Roseimicrobium gellanilyticum: one gene and its partner. The protein of the gene in region 1 binds, or shares a complex with, the protein of each later gene. Links are inferred from orthologs where the notes say so. Each region holds a gene or a part of one and is shown on either strand. Other genes may lie near its edges. The genes, in order: secY and secA.

Evidence for each region.
Region 2: the proteins of secY (region 1) and secA are in contact, whole or in part, in a crystal structure (PDB 3DIN), measured with the Thermotoga maritima proteins. The link is inferred for Roseimicrobium gellanilyticum from one-to-one orthologs. Residues at the interface, in WP_004081795.1 of Thermotoga maritima: Glu108, Gly109, Glu110, Glu111, Ala236, Glu237, Arg238, Arg239, Ile240, Thr241, Ile242, Gln243, Tyr244, Ala245, Arg246, Arg247, Val248, Thr249, Gly250, Arg251, Arg252, Val253, Tyr254, Gly256, Ala257, Ser258, Thr259, Tyr260, Leu261, Pro262; in WP_004082002.1 of Thermotoga maritima: Glu261, Ala262, Arg263, Lys300, Ala301, Arg302, Thr303, Ile304, Ile305, Leu323, Tyr324, Asp325, Pro326, Val329, Ser330, Tyr333, Ile336, Lys340, Phe345, Val349, Glu363, Phe364, Tyr374, Ser375, Gly376, Gly377, Glu393, Ile395, Thr482, Ser483.

The regions. Positions count from the first base shown.
Region 1 is NZ_QNRR01000001.1:833,461-847,437, reverse strand. What follows is about bases 5,900-8,773. They hold secY (preprotein translocase subunit SecY), read right to left. Parts: upstream 8,153-8,773; coding sequence 6,647-8,152; downstream 5,900-6,646. Other genes in these bases: rpsE (30S ribosomal protein S5), read right to left, coding at 8,735-8,773; rplO (50S ribosomal protein L15), read right to left, coding at 8,251-8,700; map (type I methionyl aminopeptidase), read right to left, coding at 5,900-6,555. In the rest of the region: DES53_RS03460 (DUF1592 domain-containing protein), read left to right, coding at 1-1,599; DES53_RS03455 (histidine decarboxylase), read left to right, coding at 2,029-3,189; DES53_RS03450 (ACT domain-containing protein), read left to right, coding at 3,211-3,618; DES53_RS03445 (hypothetical protein), read left to right, coding at 3,629-4,132; DES53_RS03440 (hypothetical protein), read left to right, coding at 4,209-4,484; DES53_RS03435 (macro domain-containing protein), read left to right, coding at 4,493-4,939; hisA (phosphoribosylformimino-5-aminoimidazole carboxamide ribotide isomerase), read right to left, coding at 4,944-5,714; more of map, read right to left, coding at 5,731-5,899; more of rpsE, read right to left, coding at 8,774-9,268; rplR (50S ribosomal protein L18), read right to left, coding at 9,290-9,646; rplF (50S ribosomal protein L6), read right to left, coding at 9,669-10,205; rpsH (30S ribosomal protein S8), read right to left, coding at 10,220-10,621; rplE (50S ribosomal protein L5), read right to left, coding at 10,652-11,233; rplX (50S ribosomal protein L24), read right to left, coding at 11,308-11,550; rplN (50S ribosomal protein L14), read right to left, coding at 11,547-11,915; rpsQ (30S ribosomal protein S17), read right to left, coding at 11,964-12,248; and 4 more genes. UniProt on the Escherichia coli protein: The central subunit of the protein translocation channel SecYEG. Consists of two halves formed by TMs 1-5 and 6-10.
Region 2 is NZ_QNRR01000002.1:939,733-954,652, reverse strand. Bases 5,798-9,614 are described here. They hold secA (preprotein translocase subunit SecA), read right to left. Parts: upstream 9,217-9,614; coding sequence 5,998-9,216; downstream 5,798-5,997. Other genes in these bases: DES53_RS09330 (hypothetical protein), read right to left, coding at 9,523-9,614; prmC (peptide chain release factor N(5)-glutamine methyltransferase), read right to left, coding at 5,798-6,001. Outside these bases: DES53_RS09350 (autotransporter-associated beta strand repeat-containing protein), read left to right, coding at 1-3,497; murA (UDP-N-acetylglucosamine 1-carboxyvinyltransferase), read right to left, coding at 3,823-5,091; more of prmC, read right to left, coding at 5,123-5,797; more of DES53_RS09330, read right to left, coding at 9,615-9,918; DES53_RS09325 (low temperature requirement protein A), read left to right, coding at 10,209-11,426; DES53_RS09320 (tRNA nucleotidyltransferase/poly(A) polymerase family protein), read right to left, coding at 11,635-12,423; DES53_RS09315 (exosortase/archaeosortase family protein), read right to left, coding at 12,487-13,872; DES53_RS09310 (VIT and vWA domain-containing protein), read right to left, coding at 13,873-14,920. UniProt on the Escherichia coli protein: Required for protein export, interacts with the SecYEG preprotein conducting channel.

The DNA of each region.
Region 1 (13,977 bases):
GACGTGCGCGAGGAGAAGAAATCCATCCACCTCATCGGAGGCCGCGTTTATCCGATCAGCGTCGAGTTTTTCAAGTTCAAGGACAAAACCGCTTCCGTCGCTCTGCAGTGGAAACCACCGCACGGCGTGCAGGAGAACATCCCCAGCCGCTTCCTGATTCCCCAGCGTGGTAGTGAAGTGTTTGTGTCCTCCACCAACTTCCCCGCCGATGACCGCAGCGATGGCTACGAGCGCGGCACCGGCATGTCGAAAGACTGGGAACAAGCCACCACTGACGCGGCCATTGAGTTGGCAGAGTACGTGGAGAAGCGTCTCGACCGTCTCGCTGGTACCAAAGCTGGCGCTCCTGATCGCGCCGATAAACTCAAGGACTTCGCCAAGCGCTTCGCCGAGGCCACCTATCGACGTCCCCTCACGCCGGAGGAACAACAGGTGTTCATTGATGGACAATTCACCAAGGCGCCGACACCCGAGATGGGCGTGAAGCGTGTGGTGCTGCTCGCATTGAAGTCCCCCGTGTTCCTCTATCCCGGACTGGCAGATCAACAGGATAAGCCGGACTACAAGATCGCCACGCGTCTCGCGCTCGACCTGTGGGATTCCATTCCCGACAAGCGCCTGCTCGAAGCCGCCGCTCAGGGCAAGCTGCGCAAGAAAGAGGAGATTCGCTCCCAAGCCGTGCGCATGGTCACCGACCCACGCACCAAAGCGAAGCTGCATGGCTTCTTCCATCACTGGCTGGAGCTCGAGCGCGCCGAGATGATTGCGAAGGACTCCAAGACCTTCCCCGACTTCAGCGCCGCCGTGGTGGCTGACCTCCGCTCATCTCTGTGGATGTTCATCGATCAGGTGATCTGGAGCGAGCGCTCCGACTATCGCGAACTGCTGCAAGCCGACTACCTCATGCTCAATGAGCGTCTCGCCAAGTTCTACAGTGGCGGCAAGGAAAAGCCCGCTGGCTCCGAGTTTCAGCGCGTCTCCTTTGAAAACAAGCAGCGCACCGGCGTGCTCACGCATCCCTACCTGCTTTCGTCTTTCGCCTACACCAATCAATCCTCCCCCATTCACCGCGGCGTCTTCATCACACGGAACATCGTGGGTATGGACATCAAGCCACCGCCGGATGATGTGAAGTTCGACGACGCGCACTTCAATCCAAAGCTGACCATGCGTGAAAAGGTGACGGAGCTCACCAAGTCCGGCGCCTGCATGGGCTGCCACGGCACCATCAATCCTCTCGGCTTCAGCCTTGAGAACTACGACGCCATCGGCCGCTTCCGCCTGCAGGACAACAACAAGCCCGTGGACGCCACCAGCGAACTGGAAACACACGACGGCAAAACACTGAAGCTCACCGGACCTCGCGACATCGCGCAGTACGCCGTGGCGAATCCCGCCGGCCACCTCGCCTTCATCCGTCACCTCTTCAATCACACCGTCAAGCAACCCCACCTCGCCTACGGCCCCGAGACTCTCGAAGGCCTCCGCCAGTCCTTTGAGAAAAACCAGTTCAGCGTGCAAAAGCTGCTGCAGGACATCGCCGTCCTTTCTGCCTCTCAAGACCTGCCCGAGATTCAAGGAACGGTGACGCAGAAGTAATCAGTATTCTCTGCTTGAATCATCCGCTGACACTACCGCCGATTTCAGGAATACGCCGAAGGCGTTTTACATTGTCCAGCCCAAGGTAAGCTTCGCCGCGAAGCGGCAAGCGCCACCTTGGGTTGCGATATCGAGATGCTGAACGCTGAAAGCGTTCAACAAAAGGGCTGTTGGAGGAAAAGCTTTCACCAGAACTGGCCGTATCCAGTCAGGAAGTAAGTTCGCAGCCGTGCCCTGAAGGGGCACAGGAGCCCAGCCTAGGGTTAGGGAGTCTAAGCCGACAGCCACCCTAGGTTGGCGACAAAAGATGCTCGACTCTGAAGGAGTCGCGGAGTCGCTCGCAAAGCCGAGCGTACTCTTCTTGCCCCAATCTAAACAACTCGCAGTCAGCAATTTTCAGCGCGCATTGTCTGTAATGACATGCACGCCATGAAATCGGGCACCTCCGCACTGGGTCCTCCAGTCCTGCCACCCGCAGAGCGGGAGCGACTGGATGAATTGTACACCCGCCTCTCCTCCCTGAAACCCGGTAACATCGGCTACCCCTGCAACCAGAACTTCGACTACTCGGAACTCTTCCGCTTCCTAGAGTTCAGCGCGAACAACGTTGGTGACCCCTTCAATGCCACCAACTACCGGCTGAATACCCAGGACTTCGAACGCGAAGTCCTCGCCGACTTTGCCCGCTACACCCGAGCCCCAGAAAATGAATGGTGGGGCTACGTGAACAACGGCGGCACCGAGGGGAACATGTATGGTCTCTACGTCGCCCGCGAGCTGTACCCGGATGGCATCTGCTACTTCAGCGAAGATACCCACTACAGCGTCGCGAAGATTCTACGCCTCCAGCACACGCGCAACATCATGTTAAAAAGCCAGCCCAACGGCGAGCTGGACTACGATGACCTGCATGAAACCCTGCGCATCCACCGCGACGTACCGCCCATCATCTTCGCCAACATCGGCACCACGATGAAAGGTGCCGTGGACGACCTCGCGAAGATCCGTGCCGTGCTCGATGACCTGGCGATACCGAACTACTACATCCACGCCGACGCCGCACTCAGTGGCATGATCCTGCCCTTCGTAGACGCACCACAGGCATGGGACTTTGCTGATGGTGCAGACAGCATCGCCATCAGCGGCCACAAGTTCCTCGGCTCGCCCCTTCCCTGCGGAGTTGCCCTGGCACGGAAGAAGAACGTGGACCGCATTGCCCGCTCCATCGAGTACGTGGGTGCTCTAGATACTACCATCGCCGGTTCACGCAATGCCTTCACTCCACTCATGCTCTGGTACCGACTCCGTGTCCTGGGCGATGCCGGCCTCAGAAAACTGGTGCAGGACTGCCTGGACACTGCGGAATACGCCGTGCAAAAACTCAATGCCGCCGGTATCGCCTCCTGGCGCAACGCCAACTCCGTCACCGTCGTCTTCCCCCGTCCTCCAACCGCGATCATGCAGAAGTGGATCATCGCTCCGAAGAAGGACATCGGTCACCTCATCACCATGCCGCACGTCACGAAGGAATGCATCGATGCCTTCGTTTCCGACTTCACCGCCGCCCTCGCAGGGAAGCCCCTCACCTGATTCTCCCACCGCCGTTGTATCATGAAACAGCTCACGGTTATCGTCCCCAATGAGATTGGCATCGCCGCACGCCTCACCACGTGCCTGGCAGAGCGTGGGGTGAACATCGAGGAGATCGACATCGAAGGCGCCGAAAGCCAGGGCATCGTCACCCTCTCCGTGGACCGCTACGACGAAGCCCTCCGCGCTCTGGTGGACGAAGGCTTCCGTGCCATCACCCAAGACACCCTCCTCGTGCGCCTGGACGACAAACCCGGTGCCCTCGCCGCCGTCGCCATCCGCCTGCGCGACGCCGGACTCGACCTCCGCTCCATGCATATCCTCCGCCGCGATGGCGGCCAGACCTACGCCAGCCTCGTGGCCTCCGACAACACGAAGGCCGCAGAGATTCTACGCGACGTGATTGTGGGTGAGGGCCGAGGGGCTTGAGAATTGACGCTTGCCTGAGAGCAAGGCTTTGGAGTTTCATCGGAATGTCACCACCAAAGGCATCCGCGTGAACGACGACGAACATCTTCAACGCTTCGAGGATCACACCCTGCCCATCGAACTCTGGAATCATCGCGCTCACCTGAAGGTGGCCTACCTCTACCTCCTGCGATTCTCCTTTGAAGAAACGCTAAGCCGCCTTCAAACCGGCATCCGTGCCTATAATGCTGCAAAGGGAATCAAGGACACCCCCACTGGTGGCTATCACGAGACCATGACCCAGGCATGGCTGCACCTGGTGCACACCACGCTCTGCCAGTTCGGCCCGGCGGAGAATGCTGATGCGTTCTTCGACGCCCAATCCCAACTGAACGGAAAGCGGACCCTGCTGCTGTTCTACTCTCGTGACCGCATCATGTCTCCTGAGGCGAAAGCCTCCTTCGTTCCTCCGGACTTGGCACCCCTACCCCAGCCACTCAACAACAAGATTCCACCGCTTGAACTGCGTGGCTGAACTTCCAAGGGACCACCTCGTGCCTTCAAAAGATCTTTGCTTCGCACCGTACATCTGATTTCATCGGACAACTCAGATGCACCACGCAGGCGCTGCCATCCTCTGGACCATTCTCGCCTTGTTTGTCCTGCGCCCAGGCATTCTTGGCAGCATCGTTCTCTCAATTGTGTTATTCGAAGTCTTCTATTTGGCGTCGTCAGAACCCATCCCCATCTTTGAGACGTGGCCCTCGCTGCGCCCGTCTTCGACTCCAGCCTGCATCGTCGCCGGCATCCTGCTGGCCATCGTCATGGTGAAATTCTGCATCCATGCGGTGAATGCTCCCAACGGCGAAGCCCCCAGGGACCCCTGAATCACTGCATGATTCGAGACACTCACGGTGACTTGATTCAAATGGCCCTCGCTGGGGACTTTGATATGATCGTACACGGCTGCAATTGCTTCTGCACCATGGGTGCCGGCATCGCGAAGCAGATCAAAGCCACCTTTCCCGCAGCCTATGAAGCCGACTGCCGGACTCCGAAAGGCGACCGCAACAAGCTGGGCACCTATTCATCCGCGAAGGTGAATGACCTCACGATCATAAACGCCTACACACAACACCACTGGCAAGGTTCTGGTCAGAAAGCCGACTACGACGCCATTCGGTCATGCCTGGCAAAAGTCGCCGCGGACTTCCCCAATGCAAAAATCGGACTACCACAGATCAGTGCAGGCCTCGCCGGTGGTGATTGGGAGACCATCCTGCAAATCATCCTCGAGGAGCTTGGAGTAACGGATGCGACGGTCGTGTACTACCGACCTTAATCCACTACCGGCGATTAAATCCCGCACACTCCTCATATCTCGCGCCCTTCCCACCGAAGATATCCAGCGCACTCCCAATCGTCACATCCACCTTCCCGCCACTCAGCTCCTGAGTACGCTCCAGGTCCTTCACGCTCCGCGCACCACCAGCATACGTCACCGAGTTGTCGCACCAGACACCGAGGCACTTCACCAGCGCTTCATCAATGCCCTCGCACTTGCCCTCCACATCCACGGCATGGATGAGGAACTCATCGCAATACGGTGACAGGCGCTTGAAGGCATCCGCGTCGACGATGAGGTCCGTCATGGTCTGCCAGCGGTTCATCGCCACCACCCAGCCATCCGTCGTGGCACGGCAACTCAGATCGAGAACGAGACGCTCACGTCCCACCGTGTCCACCATCTCTCGCACGCGGTCTTCGCGGAAACGCGCCTGCTCATCGAAGGCATAGCTCGTGATGATCACGTGACTGGCACCAGCGTCGAGGAACTTCCGCGCATTATCCGGACGAATGCCCCCTCCGATGTGCATGCCGCCAGGGAAGACCTCCAGCGCACTGAGCGCCGCTTCTTCATTTCCCTTCCCCAGCATGATCACATGTCCGCCGGTAAGCCCGTCCTTCTTGTAAAGTTCCGCATACCAGGACGCGGGCTTCTCGCTCACAAAGTTTTCACGTGGGCCTTCCCCAGCATCCCGCAGGGTCGAGCCGACGATCTGCTTCACCTTGCCGTCGTGAAGGTCGATGCAGGGACGGAAACGCGTCATGGCCATGCGCCGGCAGCCCTCATCAGGCCACCGTATAATTCAGCGGCTGTGTGAGTGGTGGATTGATGCGCTCACGCCAGGTCAGCACCTCAGGCTCACCGGTGGTTACGAGGACCACGTGCTCATAATGCGCGCTGGCCTTGCGGTCAGCAGTGACCACCGTCCACTCGTCATCGAGCGTCACCGTCTCTTCCGTGCCAAGATTGATCATCGGCTCCACCGCCAGCGTCATCCCGGCGCGCAGGCGGGGCTTGGCACCCTTCACGCCGTAGTTGGGCACCTGAGGCTCTTCGTGGAGCTTGCGACCCACGCCATGGCCCACGTAATCGCGCACCACGGTGAAGCCAAAACGACGCACATAGGCTTCCACCGAGTGGCAGAGATCTCCCAGCATCATGCCATCACGCGCCCAGTCAAGGGCCACCTGCAGTGCATCTTCCGTGGCGGAGAGCAGCTTCTGCACATCTGGTGCAATCGGGTGCACGGGCACGGTCAAAGCATTGTCCCCCACCCAGCCGTCTTTGTGCAGGCCAACATCAATCTTCACAATATCGCCAGGCTGAATCGGGCGGTCATTGCCGATGCCATGCACCACCACTTCGTTCACGCCAATGCACGCGTAGCCAGGGAAGCGCTTCTTACCGACCTGGTAGTTCAGGAATGCGCTTACGGCACCGGCTGCTTTGATCTCAGAGGCCACGAGACGATCAATTTCCGCCGTGGTTACTCCTGGCTGAACGATGGACGCGGCCTTGAGCAGGACGTCGCGTGCGAGTCCACATGCCCGTCGCATCCCGTCGAGCGCCTTGCCACTCCGGGTGGGTATCCTGTCGAAGCCAAATGCCATGTCTTAACTCAGCCTAAATCGCTCAAAGGTCAAACAAACGTGCCTGCGCATCAACTCAATGACGCGCAGGCACTCAAATCATGAATCCATCTTATTTGCCGTGGAGTGCCGCAAAGGCCACTCCCACGATGGCGATAATCGCGATCGCCGTCCAGAGCATCACCACCATCTTGGGGTCGGCGGCAAGGCCACCACCGCTCTGGCGCTCGAAGCGTCCGCGAATCTTGCCCTTGCGCAGGAAGCCGTCGTAGTGGCGCTGCAGAAGATGGGTTTCCACCTGGCGCATCACATCGAGCACCACACCCACGAGAATCAGGATGCTGGTACCGCCGAAGAACTGGGCCACCGTGGGGTCGATCTTCATGCTGCGCTGCACCAGAAGTGGAAGCAGATAGATGAGGGTCAGGAAGAGTGCGCCCGCGAAAGTGAGGCGGCTCATGGTGTAATCAAGGAAGTCCGCCGTGGGCTTGCCGGGGCGCTGACCGGGGATGTAACCACCGCTCTTCTTGAGGTCTTCCGCAATCTGGTTGGGCTGGAACATCGTCGCCACCCAGAAATAGCTGAAGAAGAAGATCAGCGTGGTGGAGATGATGATATTCGGCCAGCCGTTGGCGAGCCAGTTCGCCCACTCCTGCACCGCAGCCTGGTGGGGGAACATGAAGCCGATGATCTGCGCAGGGAAGAGCAGGATGGCCTGGGCGAAGATGATGGGCATCACCCCCGCATAGTTCACCTTCAGAGGCATGTACTGCGTCTGCCCGCCGTAGACCTTGCGGCCCACCACGCGCTTCGCGTACTGGATGGCAATGCGGCGCTGCGCCTGGGTCAGCGCAATGATGCCCGCGATGACCGCCACCAGCAGCACAAGCATGGCCAGAAGCTTCATGGCATCCATGGTGCTCGCCTGCTCATTGGCAATGAAAGTCTTCCAGACCCGCACGAGAGCGCCGGGGAGATCTGCCACGATGTTGATGCAGATCAGAAGCGACACACCGTTGCCAATGCCGCGCTCAGTGATTTGCTCACCCATCCACATGATGAACATGCTGCCCGCCGTCATGGTAAGCACGGCAGTGATGATGAAGCCCAGATTGTGATCCGGCACCAGCGGACTGCCGACGGCCGTCATGGCCTTATCCAGGCCATCGAGGAAGATGTTTTGTCCCGGATTCTTGAGTGAAGCAGCGAGGAGGTAGCCTTGGAAAAGACAAAGCGCCACGGTGGCATACCGGGTCCACTGGTTGATCTTTTGCCTGCCGCCGTCTTCACGGGAAAGCTTGCTCATGCTGGGCACCACCGCAGTGAGGAGCTGCATCATGATGCTCGCACTGATGTAGGGCATGATCCCGAGGGCGAAAATCGCGCACCGCTGCAGACCACCACCGCTGAACACGTTCACCAACGCCGCTGCCGCAGCGAAGGGATTGTTGCCCGAGTCGGCCTGCTTGAGGTCAATCCACGCCTGGAGCACATGCGGATTCACGCCGGGAAGCGTGATCGCGTACCCGATGCGCACGATGACAATCATGGCCAGGGTGAACAGAATCCGCTGCCGCAGATCCGGAATTTTGAAGATGTTTACAAAGGCGGAGATCATGGAGGGGAGTCGTGTCTTGAAATGGCAAGCGACTCAGTACCAAACTGAGCCGCCCGCAAACATCAAAATGGAAAAAGTGTGGCGGAAACGCCGGCCTGTCATGCTTTCAGCGTGACTGTACCGCCTGCCTTTTCGATTTTTTCCTTGGCGGAGGCGCTGATGCTGGACACCTCCACGGTGAGCTTACGCGTCACCTCGCCGGCACCGAGCACCTTGACCACGTCGTACGTGCCCTTGACCAGGCCAGCCTGACGCAGGCTCTCCTCGTTGACCACCGCGCCATCTTCGAAGCGCTCGTTGAGGTCGCTGAGATTCACCACGGCAGTCACGTTCTTGAACATGGCGTTGCTGAAGCCCTTCTTGGGAAGACGGCGGTAAAGGGGCATCTGGCCACCTTCGAAGCCGGGGCGGATGGCGCCGCCGGAGCGTGCCTTCTGGCCCTTGTTGCCGCGGCCGGAGGTCTTGCCGTGGCCGGAGCTTTCACCGCAGCCAACGCGCTTGCGACGATGGCGGGCGCCCTTGGTGGGTTTGAGGTCGTGAAGTCTCATGATAGTCTACTGGAAAAGAGTTGGGTTGCGGGGCTTAGATGGCCTGCTTGGAGGCGATCTTCTTGCCGCGCATCTTGAGGATTTCGTCCGGCATGCGCAGGGCGGAGAGAGCGGCCAGCGTGGCCTTCACCACGTTGGCGTGGTTGCTGGAGCCAAGGGACTTGGCCAGCACGTCCTTCACACCAGCGGCTTCGCACACGGCGCGCACCCCACCACCAGCGATGATGCCGGTACCAGGGGATGCGGGCTTGAGCAGCACGCGGCCACCACCGTGCTCACCGGTCACCTCGTGGGGGATGGTGGCATTGAGGAGATTCACGGTCTGGAGGTCCTTGCGGGAAGATTCGCTGGCCTTCTTGATGGCGTCCGAAACTTCGTTCGCTTTGCCGAAGCCGAAGCCGACGCGACCTTTCTGGTCACCGGCGACGACGAGGGCGCTGAAGCTGAAGCGGCGACCGCCCTTCACGACTTTGGCGCATCGGTTGATGAACACAACCTTCTCGAGCATGTCGCTCTTTTCGCCATCGTCGGCTCCGCGGTTGTCTCTTCTGCTATTGGTAGCGGCCATAATGAAATTCGGTGTCGGATATTAGAACTGGAGACCCTTGGCGCGGGCGGCATCGGCGAGGGCTTTCACCTTGCCATGGAAGACGTGACCACCACGGTCGAAGACGACCTGGCTGATGTTGGCCTGGAGGGCGCGCTCGGCGATTGCCTCACCCACCTTGGTGGCATTGGCTATGTTCGCGAGGGTCGCGGCGAGGGCCTTCTCGGTCGTGCAGGCAGACACAAGCGTCTTGCCTTCTTCATCATTGATGATTTGGGCGTACACGCGCTTGTTGGAGAAATGAACCGCCAGACGCGGACGTTCCGCCGTGCCGGTGAGGTTCTTCCGGATACGCGCATGAATGCGGCGCCGGTTAGCTTTGCGATTGATCGTAGCCATGATGATTGCCTGAAAAGATTCGTTACTTCACGCTCTTGCCTTCCTTACGACGGACGTATTCGCCGACGTAGCGCACGCCCTTGCCCTTATAGGGTTCCGGCGGGTAGTAGTTGCGGACATCTGCCGCGAACTGACCGACGAGCTGCTTGTCGATGCCTTCGATGCTGATCTTGGTGTTTTCAGCAACGGCGACCTTGAGGGTCTTCGGGATGGGATGAAGCAGCGGATGGGAGTAGCCAAGGCTGAGGTCCAGATTGGTGCCCTTCACCGCAGCACGGAAACCCACGCCGTGGATTTCAAGATCCTTGCGGAAGCCTGCGCTCACGCCCTGGACCATGTTGCTGATGAGGCGCTGCACCGTGCCGTGCATGGCGCGGACCTTGCGGTCTTCGCTCTCACGCTTCACCACGATGTTCTGGCCTTCCTGGGAGACGTTCACACCTTCGGGAAGGGTGTAGTCGAGTTTGCCCTTGGGACCTTCCACATGGACGTTGGAGTCCGTCACCTTCACGGTGACCTTGTCCGGGAGCTGGATGGGTTGTTTACCTACGCGTGACATGATTCAGGTCCTCCTTACCAAATTTGAGCGAGCAGTTCGCCGCCGACTTTCGCACGACGCGCCTTGGCGCCGGTCATCACGCCCTTCGGCGTGGAGAGAATGGAAATTCCGAGTCCACCAAGCACCTTGGGCACTTCATCGGAGCCCACATACTGACGCAGACCAGGCTTGCTCACGCGCTTCACATCCGTGATGGCGGGAGTACGGCCCTGATACTTGAGCTTCACCTTGATGGTGGGCTTGCCACCTTCCGGGGTGACAACTTCGTAAGACCAGACATAGCCTTCTTCCTGCAGAATACGGGCGATCTCAGCCTTCATGCGGGAGAAGGGCACAAGTGCCTCAGTCTTGGCCGCGCGGCTGGCGTTCTTGATTCGCGACAGGAAGTCGGCGATTGGGTCGGTGACAACACTCATGGATAATCCTCAGTCTATACTTTTGGCGGCTTAGGCGGAGGCAGCTTCTTCCTTCTTGGGCTGCTGCGTGCGGGTGCGGAACGGCATGCCCAGTGCGCGCAGCATCTCGCGTGCATGGTCATCGTTGTTCGTGGAAGTGACAAAGGTCACGTCGAAGCCGAGGGAGCGCTTGATCTTGTCCAGCTCGATTTCGGGGAAGATGCTCTGCTCAGCAACACCGAGCGTGTAGTTGCCACGGCCGTCAAAGGCACGGGGGGTGACGCCACGGAAGTCGCGGATACGCGGGATGGCGGTCTTCACCAGACGCATCATGAAGTCATACATGCGGCGGCCACGCAGGGTGACCTTCACGCCGATGGCTTCACCTTCACGAAGCTTGAAGTTGGCGATGGCCTTCTTGCTGAGGGTGATGACGGGCTTCTGACCGGTGATGAGGCTGATTTCCTTCACCGCATCTTCGATAGCCTGCTTACGGTCGGGTTCCTTGCCCACGGAGCAGTTCAGCACAATCTTTTCCAGGCGAGGCACCTGGTGAACGTTTTCAAGCTCCAGTGATTTGCGAAGTTGGTCGACGACCTTTTCTTTGTAATGAGTAAGCAGTTCCGGTTGCATTAGCAGATTCCCTTGGTTTCTAACCCCGCAGCCCCATCGGGGGGCCGCGAAAAACGGGCTGTCAAGATGGCTTGTTATTTCTTGGATTCAACAACTTTCACATTCGAAATGTGAATGGTGCCTTCGCGCTCGGCGAATCCGCCCTGGGGCTTGTCCTGGGAGGGGCGCACTGACTTCTTGATCATGCGCACGCCTTCCACGAGCACGTAGCCCTTCTGGGGAAGGACCTGCAGGACGTGGCCCTGCTTGCCCTGTTCTACTCCGGAGGTCACCTCGACGAGGTCACCCTTCTTAACGTGGGTCTTGATACGGCTCATAGCACTTCTGGGGCAAGAGAAACGATCTTCATGAAGTTGCGGTCACGCAGCTCACGGGCCACTGGGCCAAAGATGCGGCTGCCGCGGGGATTGTTGTCCTTGTCGATGATGACAATCGCGTTCTTGTCGAACCGCAGGACGGAACCGTCCGCACGGCGGATGGGGGCGGCGGTGCGCACCACCACGGCGCGGACCACTTCACCCTTCTTCACCTGGGCGGTGGGGGTGGAAACACGCACGTGCGCGGTGATGATGTCACCGATGTCCGCGGTGCGCTTGTTCTTGCGGCCGATGACACCAATCATCTCAGCCATGCGAGCGCCGGTGTTGTCGGCAATCGCGATTTCGGACTCCATTTGCAGCATAAGCCAGATCCTCCCTCGAGTGGTTCAGTTGGGGTTTCGTAAAATAATTTAGTGCGCGAGCACTTCGACGAGCTTCCAGCGCTTCAGCTTGCTCATCGGACGGGTCTCCTCGATGCGCACCTTGTCGCCGATTTTGGCCTTCGCCTCTTCATCGTGCGCATAGAACTTGGAGGTCTTGCGGACGATCTTCTTGAAGAGGGCATGCGGCACCCGACGCTCCACTTCGACCACGATGGTCTTGGACATCTTGTCGGACACGACCACACCCACACGGGTCTTCTTCACCGCCTGGCGCGGTTCGGTGGTGGCTGCACTGGTTTGCGTTTCGCTCATCGTTGGTGTCTCTGTTGAATTGCTTATTCAGCCTTCTTGGCGGCTTTCTTCACGGCCTTCTTGGCTGCCTTCTTTGCGGCGGGCTTGTCAGCCGCGGGAGCTTCGGCCTTGGCCTTCTTCTCCTTCTTCGGTCCGCTGGTCACCACAATGTTGAGGCGACGCTCGGAAAGGATGGTTTCCATCTGCGCAATACCGCGCTTGATCTGACGGAACCGTCCGGTGTTTTCCACCTGTCCGCTGGCCTGTTGCACGCTGAGGTGCAGCAGTTCCTGCCTCGCCTCGCGGCGACGGACGGCGATTTCTTCGTTGGTCAGTTCCCTGAGTTCCTGGACTTTCATATCGCTGGTTTGGCGCGTTCTGTTCTGCAGCTTGGTTGCTCGGGGATGACTAGTGCATCATGGACTGGCGGGTCACGAAGCGGGTACGGATACCCAGCTTGTTGGCGGCCAGACGGCAGGCGTCACGCGCAAGGTTTTCACTCACACCGGAGATTTCGAAAAGCATCGTGCCGGGGTACACCACTGCCACCCAGAATTCGGGAGCGCCCTTACCTTTACCCATTCGGGTTTCCGGGGGACGGGCCGTGACAGGCTTGTGTGGGAAGATGCGGATGAACACGCTGCCCTTACGCTTGAGGTGGCGGGTAATCGCCACACGGCAGGCCTCGATCTGATTGCTCTTGAGCCAGTGACGGTCCAGAGCCTGCAGGCCATACTCGCCGAAGCTGATCTTGTTGCACGTGGTGGCATTGCCCGCGCGGCTTCCGCGCTGGGTTTTGCGATACTTAACTCTGCTGGGCAGCATTGCCATGACTCAGATCCTTCCTTTGTTTCCAGTGTTAAAAGCGATTCAAAAAACTTACTGCGCAGCGGGCGCTTCGGCGGGAGCCGGGGCAGGCGCGGAGGCCTGACGGTCACCACCACGATCACCGCGGTCACCACCGCGATATCCGCCGCCACCACCACCACGCGGACCACGGTCGCCACGATCACCTTCACGGCGGGGGCGGCGTTCCTGGCGGCGCTCAGGAGCGGGAGCTCCTTCCACTTCAGGCTTGCGGTTGAGCCAGCACTTGACGCCAATGATGCCGTACACGGTGCGGGCTTCGGTGAAGCCGTAGTCGATGTTGATACGAAGAGTCTGAAGCGGCACCTTGCCCTGGCGATACTGCTCAGCGCGGGCGATGTCCGCACCACCGAGACGGCCGGCGCAGCGAATACGAATGCCATCAGCACCCATGTCCATCGCGGTCTGCACGGCGCGCTTCATCGCACGGCGGAAAGAGATACGGCGCTCAAGCTGGGTCGCCACGCTCTCAGCAACGAGCTGGGCGTCGATCTCGGGCTGCTTGATCTCAAGGATGTCGATCTTCACGGACTTGCCGCCGCACATCTTGGAGATTTCGTTGCTCATCACTTCGATTTCCTGGCCCTTGCGACCGATCACGAGACCGGGACGCGCGGTGTGCAGGGTGACGCGAACCAGATTCCAGGCGCGCTCGATGACGATCTTGGCGAGCGCCGCTGAGGAAAGCTTCTTCTTGAGGTAGTCGCGAATGGCAAGGTCAGCATGCAGGAACTCCGCATAGTCCTTCTCCGGGGCGTACCACTTCGAGCGCCAGTCCTTGTTGACGGCGAGACGGAATCCGATTGGATTGACTTTTTGGCCCATAGTATTTGAAAGGGTTGGGAATCTGGCTGCTGACTAGGCTTTCTCAGCGGCCTTCTTC
Region 2 (14,920 bases), on another replicon or contig:
CCTCCGGCACTACGGATGCGGGCGCCACTCCTGGAGCTGCGGACACAGTGATCTTCAGCGCCACGAACGCTGTCGGGCCGACCATCGGGACAACCTTGGATGGCAATCGTACTATCGACAGCCTGCAGTTCCTCGCTGTGCCTGCAGGGGTAACTGGGGTCACGATTGCACCTGGTTCTGGCGGTACACTTACCCTGGCACCTGCCACTCCATCCAACGGCATCTTTGTGGACGCCAATGGGGGCAACATTTTGATCTCTGCCCTGCTGCGCGCCTTAAATACACAAACGTGGAATATCGACGGCACGGGTGCCTCCTCTTTGACCGTAAGTGGCAACACCATCTTCACGGGCCGGGTGACCAAGACTGGCGCAGGCGTCCTGACGCTGAGTGGGACCAACTCTGGTACGGGCGGCATCACGCTCGCCGGAGGCACCTTGAACATCAACAGTGGTACGGCTTTGGGCACGGGCCTCTTCACCATCGGAGCGGGCACGACCATCAACAATACCAGTGGCAGCTCCGTCTTTCTCACCACCAATAACGCCAAGGTGTTGGAGGGTGACTTCACGTTTACGGGCTCGAATGGACTCGACATGGGCGGCGGCGCCGTGACTCTCGGGGCATCCCTGGTGCTGACGGCCAATGCGAGCACATTGACCATCGGCGGATCGATTGGTGATGGGGCTGACAACTTCCTCCTCACCAAGTCCGGTGCGGGGGCACTCACCCTTGCCGGGGCCAATACGTGGAGCGGAGGCATGACGCTTAATGGTGGCACGCTGAACATCAACCATGCGAGCGCTTTGGGCACCGGTACCTTCACCATCAATGGTGGCACCACCATCAACAACGACAGCTTCAGCACGGTCACCTCGACCACGAACAACGCGATGATCTGGAATGGTGACTTCACCTTCACGGGATCGTTCGACCTGAATCTGGGCACTGGGGCGGTGAACTTCGGCTCGGCTGCTGGCACCTCACGCACCGTTACGGTGAGCGCAGGCACACTTACGGTGGGTGGAGCCATCACCGACGGCGCTGTGGCGAACAGTCTCGTGAAGCTGGGTGGGGGCACACTCAGACTCACTGGGCTGAGCACGACGGCAGCAAACAACTATACGGGCGGTACGACGTTGGGCGGTGGCACGACGATTCTCACTTCCAGTGCGAACTTCACTGGTGGCCTGACCATCGGATCCTCCGCGGGCAATACGGCGGTCAGCACGCTCGACCTCTCCACGGCCAGTGCCACCTTCGGTGGCCCCATGCTGGTGCAGACGAACAATGCCACGGCGAACACCATCACTCTTGGAAGTGGACAGACCCTGCAGGTAAACGGCAGCGTCATGGTGGGGTACAACCCCACTGCTTCTGGAGGATCGAACACCCGTCTGACGATCACGGGTGCCAATAGCGCGTTCCGCGTGGGAGGAGTGGGGGCTCCCACCAATGCGAATTTCTCCTTGGGTGGTGGTCTCACCGACAACTTCAGCAACACGGCTGTGCTGGATATGAGTGGGCTGGGAACCTTCTATGCCAACTTGGGTTCAGGCACCTTCCGCGTCGGCGATGCTACCAATGGGTCTGGCACATCGCAGGGGGGCTCGACGCTCATCCTCGCTGCGGACAGCACCATCATTGCCGCAACCATCACTTCAGACTCCCCGTCCAGCACCGTGACCCAGGTCATCAAATTGGGCAGCGGCTCGAATGTCTTCAATGCGAACACCATCAACATTGGTGCGTCTAGCAATCGTTCGAACGGCACCATGGACTTCAATGGGGCAACAGGCACGCTGGTAGTACGTAATCTCGCTGGCAATGGCCGGGCCAACATGAATATCGCCAGTGGCGGGAGTGGAACGGCGGCTACCTATACCAGCACGGTAACGCTGACAGGTCACAACGCAGACCTTTTCCTGGGCACGCTTGCTGTGGGCGGTCGCAGCTCAGGCAACACGGGAAGCGGCACTGGCAACTTCAGCTTCAACACCGGCATTCTCGACGCCACCACGGTCAATGTGGGCTCACGCACCGGGACCTCGCTCACCACCGGCTCGGTCACAGGCAATGTCACCCTCGGTGGAGGCACCAGTATCATTGGCACGATGACGCTGGGCACGAACTCGGTGACAACTGCTGTGAACAATGCCACCGGTGACGCAAATGCCACGCTTGCCATCAGCGGTGGTACTCACACCATCACCACGATGACGATGGGTACTCTGGCGGTGGGCAATGCGACTGCGCTTACGTCCGGCAGCAGCGATTTGACGTCCACGGCAAACCTTTCCGGCGGAACGATCACCATTGGTTCGCTGACCATGGGTGTCAACAACACCACAGCGGCCACGGCCACGGCAAACACTGCCACTTCCACGATCAACATCAGCGGCACCGCTGCCGTGAGCGTGACGGGCAATCTCACGATGGGCGCCACCACGCTCCGTGCGTCGAACACGGCCACGGCCAGCATCAACATCACGGGTGGCTCGCTTACCGTCGGAGGCAACATCCAGTACACGGATGGCCTTGGCACGGAAAACAACACGGTGACCCTCAATGGCGGCTCGCTGGATATGACGGATGGAAACATCGGATCTGGAACCGCGCTGGTGACCTTCAATGCCCAGTCGGGTACGCTTGCCAACGTCAACGAAATCAATGGCGGTGCGGGCCTCACCAAGACCACGGCTGGTACGTTGATTCTCGAGGGGATCAACGACTACACCGGTATCACCACCATCAGCGCAGGGGTGCTTCAGGTGGGTAGCGGTGCGGGCACTGGCACACTCGGTGTCGGCAATGTGACGAACAACGCCACGCTGCGCTTCAACCGCAACAACAGCTACACGGCTTCCCAGAACATCACCGGTACGGGTGCGGTGCAGCAGGTGGGAACTGGCATCACTGTCCTGAGTGGCGCCAACGCTTATGCGGGTGGCACGACGGTGAGCGCAGGTACTGTGGTGGCCAACCACACCTCCGCGCTTGGTACGGGTGACGTGAGCGTGACCTCCTCTGGTACGCTCTCCGTTGGTGACGGTGCCCGGTTGAGTGTAAACATCGGAGGCTCGCTCAACAGTTCGGGCAAGCTTGAGTTCGATATCTTCGGACGTCAGGCGGGATCGAATCCCCAGCTCAACAATGACATTCTGGTCCTGACCAGTACCGATCCGCTTGATACCATCACGCTCACGGGCACGCTCAAGGTGAACGATACCACGGGGACGAGCGCTTCCACCTGGGCTCTCAACGACATGTGGCAACTCATCGACTGGGCTGGATTTGCAGGGACGCTGCCTCCGGCGAGCACCAACTTCGCTGGATTCACCTCGCTGGATCTGCCGACGTTGGGTGCAGGCATGAGCTGGAACGTGATCACCAACACCACCGGCTTGTACCTTGCTGTGGTCGTGCCTGAGCCTTCACGCCTGCTGTTGCTCGGCCTCGGCTTCATGCTCATCTTCTTCCGTCGTCGGAGGAGGTAAGCAGCAAGGTGCGTTTCGTAATCCGAATCGGCTCACGCGGGTGTCTCCGCGTGAGCCGTTTTGATCTTGTCTCGCATCACATCAATCTCACACCGCTCCCATCCACATGGATGGGAAGCAGATGGTGAGACAGCGGCGAGTCTGGCAACCTGCGTCGGTCTTGGAAGGCAACGTCCTCTCGGAGTGACTTCTGTGCCGACCTGCCAGTCAAAGCGGGGCAAGAATGCCTCCAATCCTTGAAGGCTGCCGCCGGATCGTCACCGCGCAGGCGAACGCTACCTGACCCGGCAGGAAACGTGTGCAGTCGAACAAAAGGACTCTGCCGCTATTCCTTGGCTCGCTGTAGCACCGCGCCCAGAGTGGCCAGCTTTTCATCAAGGTGTTCGTAGCCGCGGTCGATGTGGTAGAGGCGGTGCACCTCGGTGGTGCCTTTTGCGTTCAATGCTGCCAGCACGAGGGCAGCAGAGGCACGCAGGTCGCTCGCCATCACGGGAGCGCCGCTGAGTTGTGGGACGCCCGTGATGCGGGCGGTGTCACCTTCCATTTCGATGCTGGCGCCCATGCGCTTGAGCTCGGGCACGTGCATGAAGCGCTGGGGGAAGATGGTCTCACGCGCGGTGCTGAGCTGGCCCTGAAGGGTGCAGGCGAGCGCGCAGAACTGTGCCTGCATATCCGTGGGGAAACCAGGGTAGGGACGCGTGGTGAAGTGGAAGCCCTTGGGGTCGCCACTGCCAGGCATCACCGTCACGGTGTCCCCGGAGATGGCGATATCATAACCGCAGGCCAGGAGGGTGTCCGTGGTGGTCTTGAGATGGGCGGGATCCACCCGGCGCACCATGACGCCATCGCCACAGATGGCGCCGGCCACGAGGAAGGTGCCTGCCTCAATGCGATCCGGAATGACGGTGTGCTCCGCGCCATGGAGCTCTTCCACGCCTTCCACCACAATGCGTGTGGTGCCTGCGCCTTCAATCTTTGCCCCCATCTTGATGAGGAAGTTTGCGAGGTCTTCCACTTCAGGCTCGGCAGCGGCGCCCTCGATGATGGTCGTGCCCTTGGTGAGCACAGCAGCCATGAGCACGTTGTCTGTACCCAGCACGGTGGAGCCGAACTTGCCGGTGAGATTCATGGTCGTGCCCTTGAGCGGCTCGGTGGCTTCGATGTGGATATTGCCACCATCCATCTGGACCTTCGCGCCGAGGTACTCCAGACCCTTGAGGTGCAGGTCCACGGGGCGGTCACCGATCACGCAGCCGCCAGGCATGGACACCACGGCCTTGCGCAGACGACCGGTGAGAGGGCCCATCACGCAGATGGAGGCGCGCATTTTGCGAACGAGATCGTAAGGCGTATCGGAAACAATCTTCTCCGCCTTGATGTGCATGGTGCCGCTGGCACGCTCCACCTCGGCGCCGAGCTCACGCAGGATCTGCAGCATGTAGTTCGTGTCACTGAGATCCGGCACCTGGCGGATGATGCACTCGTCCTTCGTCAGGAGTGTTGCCGCGAGAATGGGCAGCGAAGAATTTTTCGATCCGCTGATGGTGACCTTGCCGCGCAGACGGGTGCCTCCTTGGACGATGAGCTTTTGCATGGGATGGTTTTCCGGAAAGGGTTGGGAGTTGTCAGGGTTCTATCGCCGCGGGAGGCGTGCCGGGATGGCGGGCGAAAACAAAACGCTCGATACCCGGGAGGTCGCGGTGTGTCTGAATGTCCGTGAAACCAAGACTTTGCAAGCGCTCGCTGACACGAAGTGCCTGATCGTGGTGCAGCTCCAGGGCCAGAAGACCACCAGGGTTCAAGTGCTGGGGGGCCTCTGCGACCAGACGGAAGATGATGTCCAGCCCGGAGGGGCCGCCATCCAGTGCCAGCACGGGGTCACGGCGCACTTCACGGCTCAGCTCCGCCAGCTCTCCGGCGGGGATGTAGGGGAGGTTGGCCACGATGACGTCGAAGGTGGCGGAGGGAAGTTTCTCAAACAGGTCGCTGCGCACCAGCTTTACCGCATGGGCGGAGAGGCCGGCGCGTTCGGCATTCAGCCGGGCCAGTTCGAGAGCGTCCTCAGAGACATCCACCAAGGTGACAGCCGCGCCCGGCCATGCCTTTGCCAGCGAGAGCCCGATGCAGCCGCTGCCGGTTCCCACGTCCAGTACGCTGGCGGGGTGGTCCTTGGAATGATGATGCTCCGTGAGCAGGTGCACGAAGTGCTCTGTCTCGGGGCGGGGGATGAGGGCACGGTGATCGCACACGAACTCATTGCCGTGAAACTCCACCGTGCCCAGCAAGTGCTGGAGAGGCTCACCCTCACCACGCCGCTTCGTGAGCTCACGGAGCGGCTGCAGCTCCGACTCAGTCAGGGACTGGTCGAAGCGCAGGTACAGATCGAGCCTCCGGCACCCGAGGACGTGTGCCAGCAGGTGCTCCATGTTCAGCCGGGCCTCTTCCACGCCGCGCTTGGCAAGGTAGTCAGTGCCGGATTGCAGCGTTTCGAGGAGAGGCTTCATGCGGCGCGGCCGCAGCAGGACTTGTATTTCTTGCCGCTGCCGCAGGGGCAGGGGTCATTGCGGCCCACCTTGGGCACTTCACGCTTCAGCGGGATGGTGATGCGTGGACCTTGCTCGACAGGTTCTCCTCCCTCTTCGCCCTCGCTCGCGGCGGCGGCTTGGGGACGGGGGCTCTGCACGGACTGGGTGTCCGGACCTTCCTGTCGCGCGCGCATCATGCTCTGGCGCAGGTGCTCCATGAACATCTGCAGGCGCTCGTGGCTGCGGAAGAGATTGCCCAGGGCGCGGTTCTGGATGTTGCCCATGAGCTCCTCGAACATGACGTAGGCTTCCTGCTTGAATTCCACGAGCGGATCCTTCTGGCCGTAGGAGCGCAGGTGCACCCCTTCACGGAGACCGTCCATGGCATAGAGATGCTCCTGCCAGAGTTCATCAATGGCCTCGAGCAGGATGATGCGCTCACTCTCCTGAAGGAGTTGCGGCAGGACACCGGTGGTCTTCAGATCGTAAGCACGCTTGATGCGCTCGATGAGGAACTGGCAGATGCCATCGAAGTCCTTGGTCTCGAGGGCTGCCTCCTTCTCGGTGATGCCGAGGGGGAAGGTGTTGTTCGCCCAGTTCAGCAGGGCTTCGTAGGCGGGCGGTTCATCGCCGGACTTCTCCTTGGGCACGAACTCCTCCACCTTCGCGGGGATGGCCTTTTCCACCACTTCGTCCAGCAGCAGGCGCGGATCCGGGCTGGTGAGAACTTCGTTGCGATAGGTGTACACCACATCGCGCTGGTTGTTCATCACGTCGTCATACTCCAGCACGCGTTTGCGCGAGAGGTAGTTCCGCTGCTCCACGCGCTTTTGCGCGGTTTCCACGGACTTGTTCAGCCACGGATGCTCCAGTTCCTGGCCTTCCTCCATGCCGAAGCGTTCCATGATCTTCGTCATGCGTTCGGCGGCGCCGAAGTTGCGCATGAGATCATCTTCGAAGCTGATGAAGAACTTGCTCTGGCCGGGGTCACCCTGACGCGCGCAGCGACCGCGCAACTGGCGGTCCACACGACGGCTTTCGTGGCGCTCGGTGCCGACGACGAAAAGACCGCCGAGTTCGGCGACGCCTTCGCCCAGCTTGATGTCCGTACCACGACCGGCCATGTTTGTGGACACGGTCACAGCGCCACGCTGACCCGCGCGAGCGACGATCTCCGCCTCCTGGCGGTGATACTTCGCGTTCAGCACGGAGTGGGGAATCTTCTGCAGTTTCAGCAGACGGGAAACGGTTTCGGACGTTTCCACGCTTGCGGTACCGATGAGCAGCGGCTGCCCCGCAGCGTGACGCTCCTGGATGAGCTTCAGCACGGAGTTGAACTTCTCACGGCGCGTCTTGAAAATGGCGTCGTTCGAGTCCTTGCGCTGCACGATGCGGTTTGTCGGGATGCTCAGCACGTCGAGTCCATAGATGTCATGGAATTCTGCGGCGTCCGTCTCGGCAGTACCGGTCATCCCGCCCAACTTTTGATACAGACGGAAGTAGTTCTGAATCGTGATGGTCGCCAGCGTCTGGGTTTCCTGGTCGATGTGCACGCCTTCCTTGGCTTCCACGGCCTGGTGCAGGCCATCGCTCCAACGGCGTCCAGGCATCTCACGGCCCGTGTTTTCATCCACGATGATGACCTTGTTGTCATGCACCACGTATTCCTTGTCCTTTTCGTAGAGGCAGTAGGCGCGGAGCAGCTGGCTGATGTTGTGGATGCGCTGACCTGCGACGTCGAGCCTGGCCTGCGTGTCCTGGCGCTTCTGCTGCTTCTGGGAGTCGCTCAGGCTGGTGTCATTGTCGATGTCCACATAGGCGCTGGCCAGGTCTGGCAGCACGAAGGCATCGGGATCATCGGGATTCAGGAAGGAGCGGCCCATTTCGCTGAGGTCAGCGTCGTGGGTTTTCTCTTCGATGGTGTAATAGAGCTCCTCCTTCAGGGCGAAGAGCTCGGTCTTCTGCGTGTCCTGGTAGAAGCTGAGCTCACTCTTCTGCATGGCCCTGCGCTTGTCCGGGTCCTCCATGGCGCGCAGGAGGGCGCGGTTCTTCGGCTGGCCGAGGCGCACCTGGAAGAGCTTGCGACCACCGAGGTCAGTCTCGCCCTTCTCGAAGTGTTCATTGGCTTCCGTGGCGAGGCGGGTGCAGAGCGCATTCTGCCGGCGCACGAGCTGCTCCACGAGCGGCTTGAAGCGGTCATACTGGTGGGAGCTGGCGGTGGCCACGGGACCGCTGATGATCAGCGGCGTACGGGCTTCATCGATGAGCACGGAGTCCACTTCGTCGATGATGGCGAAGTAGTGGCCGCGCTGCACCTGGTGGTCCTTGCTGCGGGCCATGCCATTGTCGCGCAGATAGTCGAAGCCGAACTCACTGTTCGTGCCGTAGGTGATATCCGCCTGGTACTGCTGGCGGCGCACATCCGGCGCCTGGTCGTTCTGAATGCAACCCACGGTGAGGCCAAGGAACTTGTACAGCGTGCCCATCCACTCGGAGTCACGTCGGGCGAGGTAGTCGTTCACCGTGATGACGTGCACGCCACGTCCGGTAAGCGCATTGAGATAGACGGGAAGGGTGCCCACGAGGGTCTTGCCTTCACCCGTGGCCATTTCTGCAATCATGCCGCGATGCAGGGCGGTGCCACCGATGAGCTGCACGTCGAAGTGCACCATCTGCCAGGTCAGCGGCTGGTCGCTCACCAGGATCTCCTGGCCGCAAAGACGGCGCGCGGCATTCTTCACCACCGCGTAGGCCTCGGGCAGGATCTCATCGAGAATGGTCTTTTCGACTTCTGCGAAACGCGGGGCGATTTCCACATAAGCTTCGCGGGCCTTCTCGATGCGGGCCTTCTTCTTGTCGAGTGACTCACCAGACCAGGAGCGTTCCTCCACCAGGGACTGGTCCAGGGATGGGAAATGATCCTTCAGACGGACGAACTTTTCGCCAACTTCACGGAGGCAGGCGTCCACCTGTTCTTCGTCAGCAATACGCAGCCATACGCCGGCAAGGAAGTGCGGTTCGTGGAAGGCGCGGAAACGTTCCTGAAACTGGGCAGTACGCTCACGAAGGTATTCCTCAGGGCGTCCCTTGAGGGCTTCTTCGTGCTTGTTGATCTCGTGGACGACGGGCCAGAGTCTTTTGACAGCACGCTGGTTTTTCGTGCCGATGATCTTCTTTAGAATCCATTCAAACATGACTGAGATAGGGAAAGGGGTGGAGAAATGGGAGGGTAGGTTGACTGAAAACCGGGGCCGCGCAAGTCACGCGGACGGCAGTTCGCCATCGTAAAAAACCGGCGGGAACCCCGGTGCCTCGCTGATCCCATGGAACCGGCGATGGGTGTGCTGTCGATTGCTCTGTGGCATCTAAAATGCCCGGCTCAGCACACCGTGGGGCGGTGCATTTCCCGCATGGTCCGGGCCCAGAATTCCGGCGAAGGTTGGATGAATCACGAGGGATCCGTCTCAGCCGATGGCGATTGGGCCCATTGGGCTTTCCCTTTACCCGACGCGTTCGCGGCAGTAGTCGCTGGTGCGCACGACGCGTCTGTCGTCGATGCGGTTCCTGAGTAATTCATAGACGCAAGCTGGGGCCAGAGCCTCATCCCGTTCGGGCGTCACTGCCGGAGCGCTGGCGAGGCAGAAGGGCTTCACCTTGGCGAAGTGCCAGGCGGCACCGGTCTGCTTGCGCTTTTGCTTTTCGCTCCAATAGGAGCCTGCAACCTGCTCCCCGCTGGACTCCGTGCCGGCCTGATGGGAGGAGGGCCTCCTATGTGGCATCTGCACCGGGGTACCCCAGTTTGTCTGCACCAGGTGCGTGGCAAACTGCTCCGCGCATCCGCTGACGAGAATCGTCGCGAAGGTGAGGAGGGCAAGTCTGAGCGCAGGCTGCTGCATGAAACGGGATACGACTCTACAGCACATTTTTCAGTGTGCAGGAATAAATTACGTTACGAAATGGAAGGGCGGGGAGTTGCCCGGGAGAAATGCAGGGCAGGCCGGGAAAACGCACCCCGGTGCACCCACGGCCGCCGGTACGATTCCGGGCAGAGAGGGCTGAGGCGGTCTCTCATCTTCCTTGCCGCCGTGCAATACCGGATCTACGTCGTTCGCAGTACCTTGACCCCCAGACTATGAGCAGCAGCGAGCCGGCAAGTCCTGAATCCCTGAGTCACCACAGGAGGCGCATGGGAGGGCGTGACCGACACGAGACGCATCGAGTGGCCACCCCGCTGGAGCTTCTCTTCGATCTGACCTTCGTGATCGCATTTGGCCTGGCGGCATCCCAGTTTGCCCATGCGATGGCTGAGGCGCACTACGGCGCTGGTCTGCTTGGTTTTGGATTTGCGAGTTTCGCCATCAGTTGGGCGTGGATTAACTTTTCATGGTTTTCCTCAGCCTATGACACGGACGACTGGATTTTCCGGGTGGTGACCATGGTGCAGATGATTGGTGTGCTCGTGCTTGCGATTGGTCTGCCGCCGATGTTCGCCTCCATCGAGCATGGCCATCATCTCGATAACTCGACGATGGTGCTCGGCTATGTGATCATGCGGGTGGCCATGGTGACCCAGTGGTTGCGCGCCGCGAAACAGGATCCCGCCCGGCGTCGCGCCTGTCTCACCTATGTCACGGCCATCTCGGTGGCGCAGGTGGGCTGGCTGGTGCAGATTTTCCTGGATTTTTCCGTGGGAGTATCCGTGGTCTTTGCGGTGATACTTGCCACCGTCGAGATGCTCGGGCCTTACATCGCAGAGCGCAGGGACGGAGGAACGCCCTGGCATGCGCATCACATTGCCGAGCGCTACAGTTTGTTCGCCATCATTGCGCTGGGAGAGGGGGTGGTGGGCACGGTCGCGACGTTGTCGGCAGTGGTTGAGGAGCATGGATGGACCATGGACACCGCCTTGGTCGGCATGGCCGGCACGGGGCTGACCTTTGGCATGTGGTGGGTGTATTACATGCTGCCTTCCGCCCAGATCCTGCATACTCATCGCGAGCGCTCCTTTGTGTGGGGCTATGGCCAGATACTGGTCATCGCCTCGATCGTGGCGACGGGTGCCGGATTGCATACCGCCGCCTATTTCATTGAGAACAAGGCGCATATCGGGGCGGTGGCGACCGTGCTCACTGTAGCGATCCCAGTGGCGGTGTTTCTGGCGGGGGTCTATGCCCTCTATTACTACATCGTGCGACGCTTTGAGCTCCTGCACATCTTGCTACTGACAGGGACGCTGGGAGTGATTGTAGTGGCGGTGATTGCGGCAAGTCTGGGAGTGGGCATGGCCACGTGCCTGGTGATCGTCATGCTGGCTCCGGCGGTAACGGTGGTTGGCTATGAGGTGCAGGGACATCGCTACCAGGCGGAAGCCGTGGCGGAGCAGACGGCATCAGCGAGGCACTAGAGCGGTTTAAGTTACAGTGTAGCCATTTTCGTATTGGGGCGCACCCACCCCAACCGCGACCAGCGGTCGCAGCCACAGCCACGGCCTGAACCATCCGCCGCGGCAGTAAGTCTTGGTACCACTGTGGCTGCGACCGCTGGTCGCGGTGCGGCAAGTCACCCCTGATCCAAGGCCACGACTTTGTTTAAACCACCTAGTCAGCGCGGACCTATTGGGATCCAGGCGTCACCGGCCACGCAAGGATCCACATGGCTATTTCCTCAGGAGTCACCTGGTAGTCACGCGCTTCGATTTTACGGCGGATGGCTTCTTTGACGCGACCCACTTCTTTGCCAGCAAGATCAGGCCGGGTCTCCATGATGCGCCTGCCATCAATGAAGGTGGCGAGCCGTGACTCGCGCTCCTGCTCTGCCTGCACTCTGACGTAGATCTCCTCCACACGCTGCATGCGAGCGGTGAAGGCGGGCTCATTCCAGAGATGCATGCGCACTTTCTCATCCGCCTTCACTACATGGAAGAGCGTGAGCCAGTCCGGGTGTGAGCGCAGGGGCAGCAATTTGCGACCGCTGAATTGATCCAGCTTGTGGCCCACCATGTGCATTTCCATGGCGAACTCGATGGCCCGGCGCTCGTCGCGGGTGAAGCCAACGCGTGCCGCGATGCCTGCGAATACTGGCAGGCCGGCAGCCTCGTGGCCGTAGTAGTGCACCCGGCCATCGTCCCCGTAGGTGCGTGTGACGCCCTTGCCAATGTCGTGGAAAAGAATGGCGAGATTCGTCACCGGGTCATGGGACTCGGATGCCTCCACGCACAGCAACACATGCTCCCACACGCCGCCCTCGGGATGATGAATGGGATTGTGCTCCAGTCCCTGCAGGGCCTTCAGTTCAGGAAGCTGCAAAGCGAGGGTGCCGTTCTCATCCAACAAGCGCACATGCTCCGCCAATCGCCAGCCATGGATGGCGGCCGTGAGCAGAGTGGTGCGGGTGAATTCCATGACGAGGGAAGCCGACAACGTATCATTAGATGTATTTGCCTGCAAATGATGGTGGGATATCCATCAGTCCGCGGATACATCGGTCGCTCGCACAATAGTCACCGCGAGCCAGGGGCCGGTGTTGGGATTCCACAGGGCATTCCAGTACCAGGCGGAGACATCGGTGAAGGCTTCTGTAGAGGTTTGTGAGGATGGTGTCATGCGTTCAGTGACAATATAGGTGCCGCTGGAGGTCAATGCCTCGAAGTGGCCCCAGATGCGTCCATCGGCATCGCGAAGCACCGGCTGGTGCACAATCTGCCAGCCCATGGCCCGCAGGCAGTCGGCGCTGGAGTGGAGGCGGCGTGTGGGACGCGTCACGTGCCGCATGATGATCTCCGCGTCACCACAGCGGAAGCGTGCGATGGCTCCGGGAAATGAGTGGGCAAATTGTTCCTCGCGAGCGGAAAGAGGAAGACGCTGCAAGGGCACGCCATCAAAAGTGGCGGGCCACTCGTTGAACGTATGCGTGACCGGGTCAGGCCTTGATGGGAAGGGTGAGTCGACAAGGAGGGCGCCCATGGCGAAAGGAATGCCGATGGCCAGTGCGAAGGCTCCAGCGATGCTGCTGATGAGCAGCTTGCCTGAGCGGATTCTCTGGCGGGAGAAGCTTTCGCGACGCGATGTCTCATTGCGAAGGGCAAAGGGCAGTTTGCGTGCCAGCCAGCCATCGCTCAGAAGCAACAGCGCGAGAAGACAGCCGTACGAAGCGAGGCCGACGGCTTCGTGAGTCCAGTGTGGCCAGGTGACGATGCCTGATTCAGGAAAGAAAAGAATTGCGGCCCGGAGGGCATTGGCCAGCAGCACGCCCACGAAGGCCACTGCCACGAGGCTGATGGTGTGCCACGGGGTGGCATGCTGCCGTGTGGCAAGGAACGCTGCGACAAAGAGTCCCATCCACAGCATGCGCACACCGGCACAGGGTGGGTCGACTCCAATGAGCGCGTCGTGGTACTGCAGCATCACACCCTCCCGTGTGACATCGAGACCGGTGCATTGGAGTGCGCCAGCGCTGATTTCTGCCGTGACCAATCGGAGTGGATAGCCTGCATAAAAGTCGAGCGAGGCGAGCAGTGGCAGGGAAAGCAGGAGCAGCAAGACAATGCCGCTCCGACCGCGCTGCATCGATACGCCGCATGAAACGAAGAATGCGGTGATGGCTCCGAGCAGCAATGGCGCCCGGTGCAGGAGGGCGAACTGGGTGAGTACGAGCACGGCTGCGCCCACGCCCAACACCCACGGGTTGAGTTTCAGGTCACGGCGCTCGCTCCAAAGGAAATAACATGCGGCTGCGAGTGCGAGAAGACCGAGAGGCTCGTCTGACCCATCTGCAGTGCGGCGAATGTACCACGCGGCTACGGGTGCATTCGCCAGGAGGAACGCCGCAAGGAGGAGTCGCCGGAGGTTCATTCAGACAATCCGGATCTTCTTGCTGCCAAACTCGCGATGACGATGCAGCAGCACAGCCGCGAGGGCGAGGATGAGGAGGAGGGTGGTGCCGGGCTCGGGCACGGCTCCCGCGACCGTACCGCCGTTCGCCGCCACTACCACGGGTTGTGCTCCACCACCTCCGATCGCGTTGTTGTTCACACCTTGTGGCAGGGAAATCGGCTGCTGCACCGTCTGGGCATCGGCGCTTGCCAGTGCGGGGCGGGGCGTTTCATCCACGCCGACGAAGGACGTGTACTCGGTGAGCAATTCATAGGTCACACCGAGATTGGCAATCTGAAGGGCGGCTTCGCTGTCCGTGGCGCTCTCACGGGCATTCTTGGCGATGGCCGCTTCATCGGAAAGCGTGCGCACCTTTTCCCGGGCCCAGAGGGGACGCAGGGCGGGATTGCTCAGACCTTTTGCGGCTTCGGTGCTTACATCGAATGCTGCTTCATACGGAGCGCCGCCGGATTTGCCCTTGATGACGATGCGTCCTTTGGGCTCGCCCTGCCACTTGCCAATGACCTCGATGGCACGGTTCGCGAATACATCGGGGATGGACTCAGGTTGCGATTGCTGGGCGTCGAAACCTTCGTAGCGCACCTGGATGTCGGTGAGCAGGGGAGTGCTCACATATTCCTGGAAGCGTTTCGCTGCCTCGGCCGCGTCTTCCTTCTTCAAGACCACAAAGGGCTCTCCCATGCCGGCATGAGCCAGGCCTTCGATGAGCCACCGATTCACTGCCGTGCCGATGCCGAAGCTGAAGACGTTTGCCCTGCCCAGTTCGCGGCGCACGAGGCGGAACGCCTCCTTTTCAATGTCCACATAACCGTCCGTCAGAATGATGATGCTTCGTGATACACCCGCGGGTTGAGGCAGTTCGACGGCAAGTTGCAGTGCGTTGAGCAGGTTCGTGCCACCTCCGCTCTTCTCATGGTCGATGAGGCGGATGGCGCGATCAATGTTTGCCTGTGTGGCAGGTTCGGAGGCGTTTGCCATGACACGGCTGCCGGTGGCAAAGAGCAGG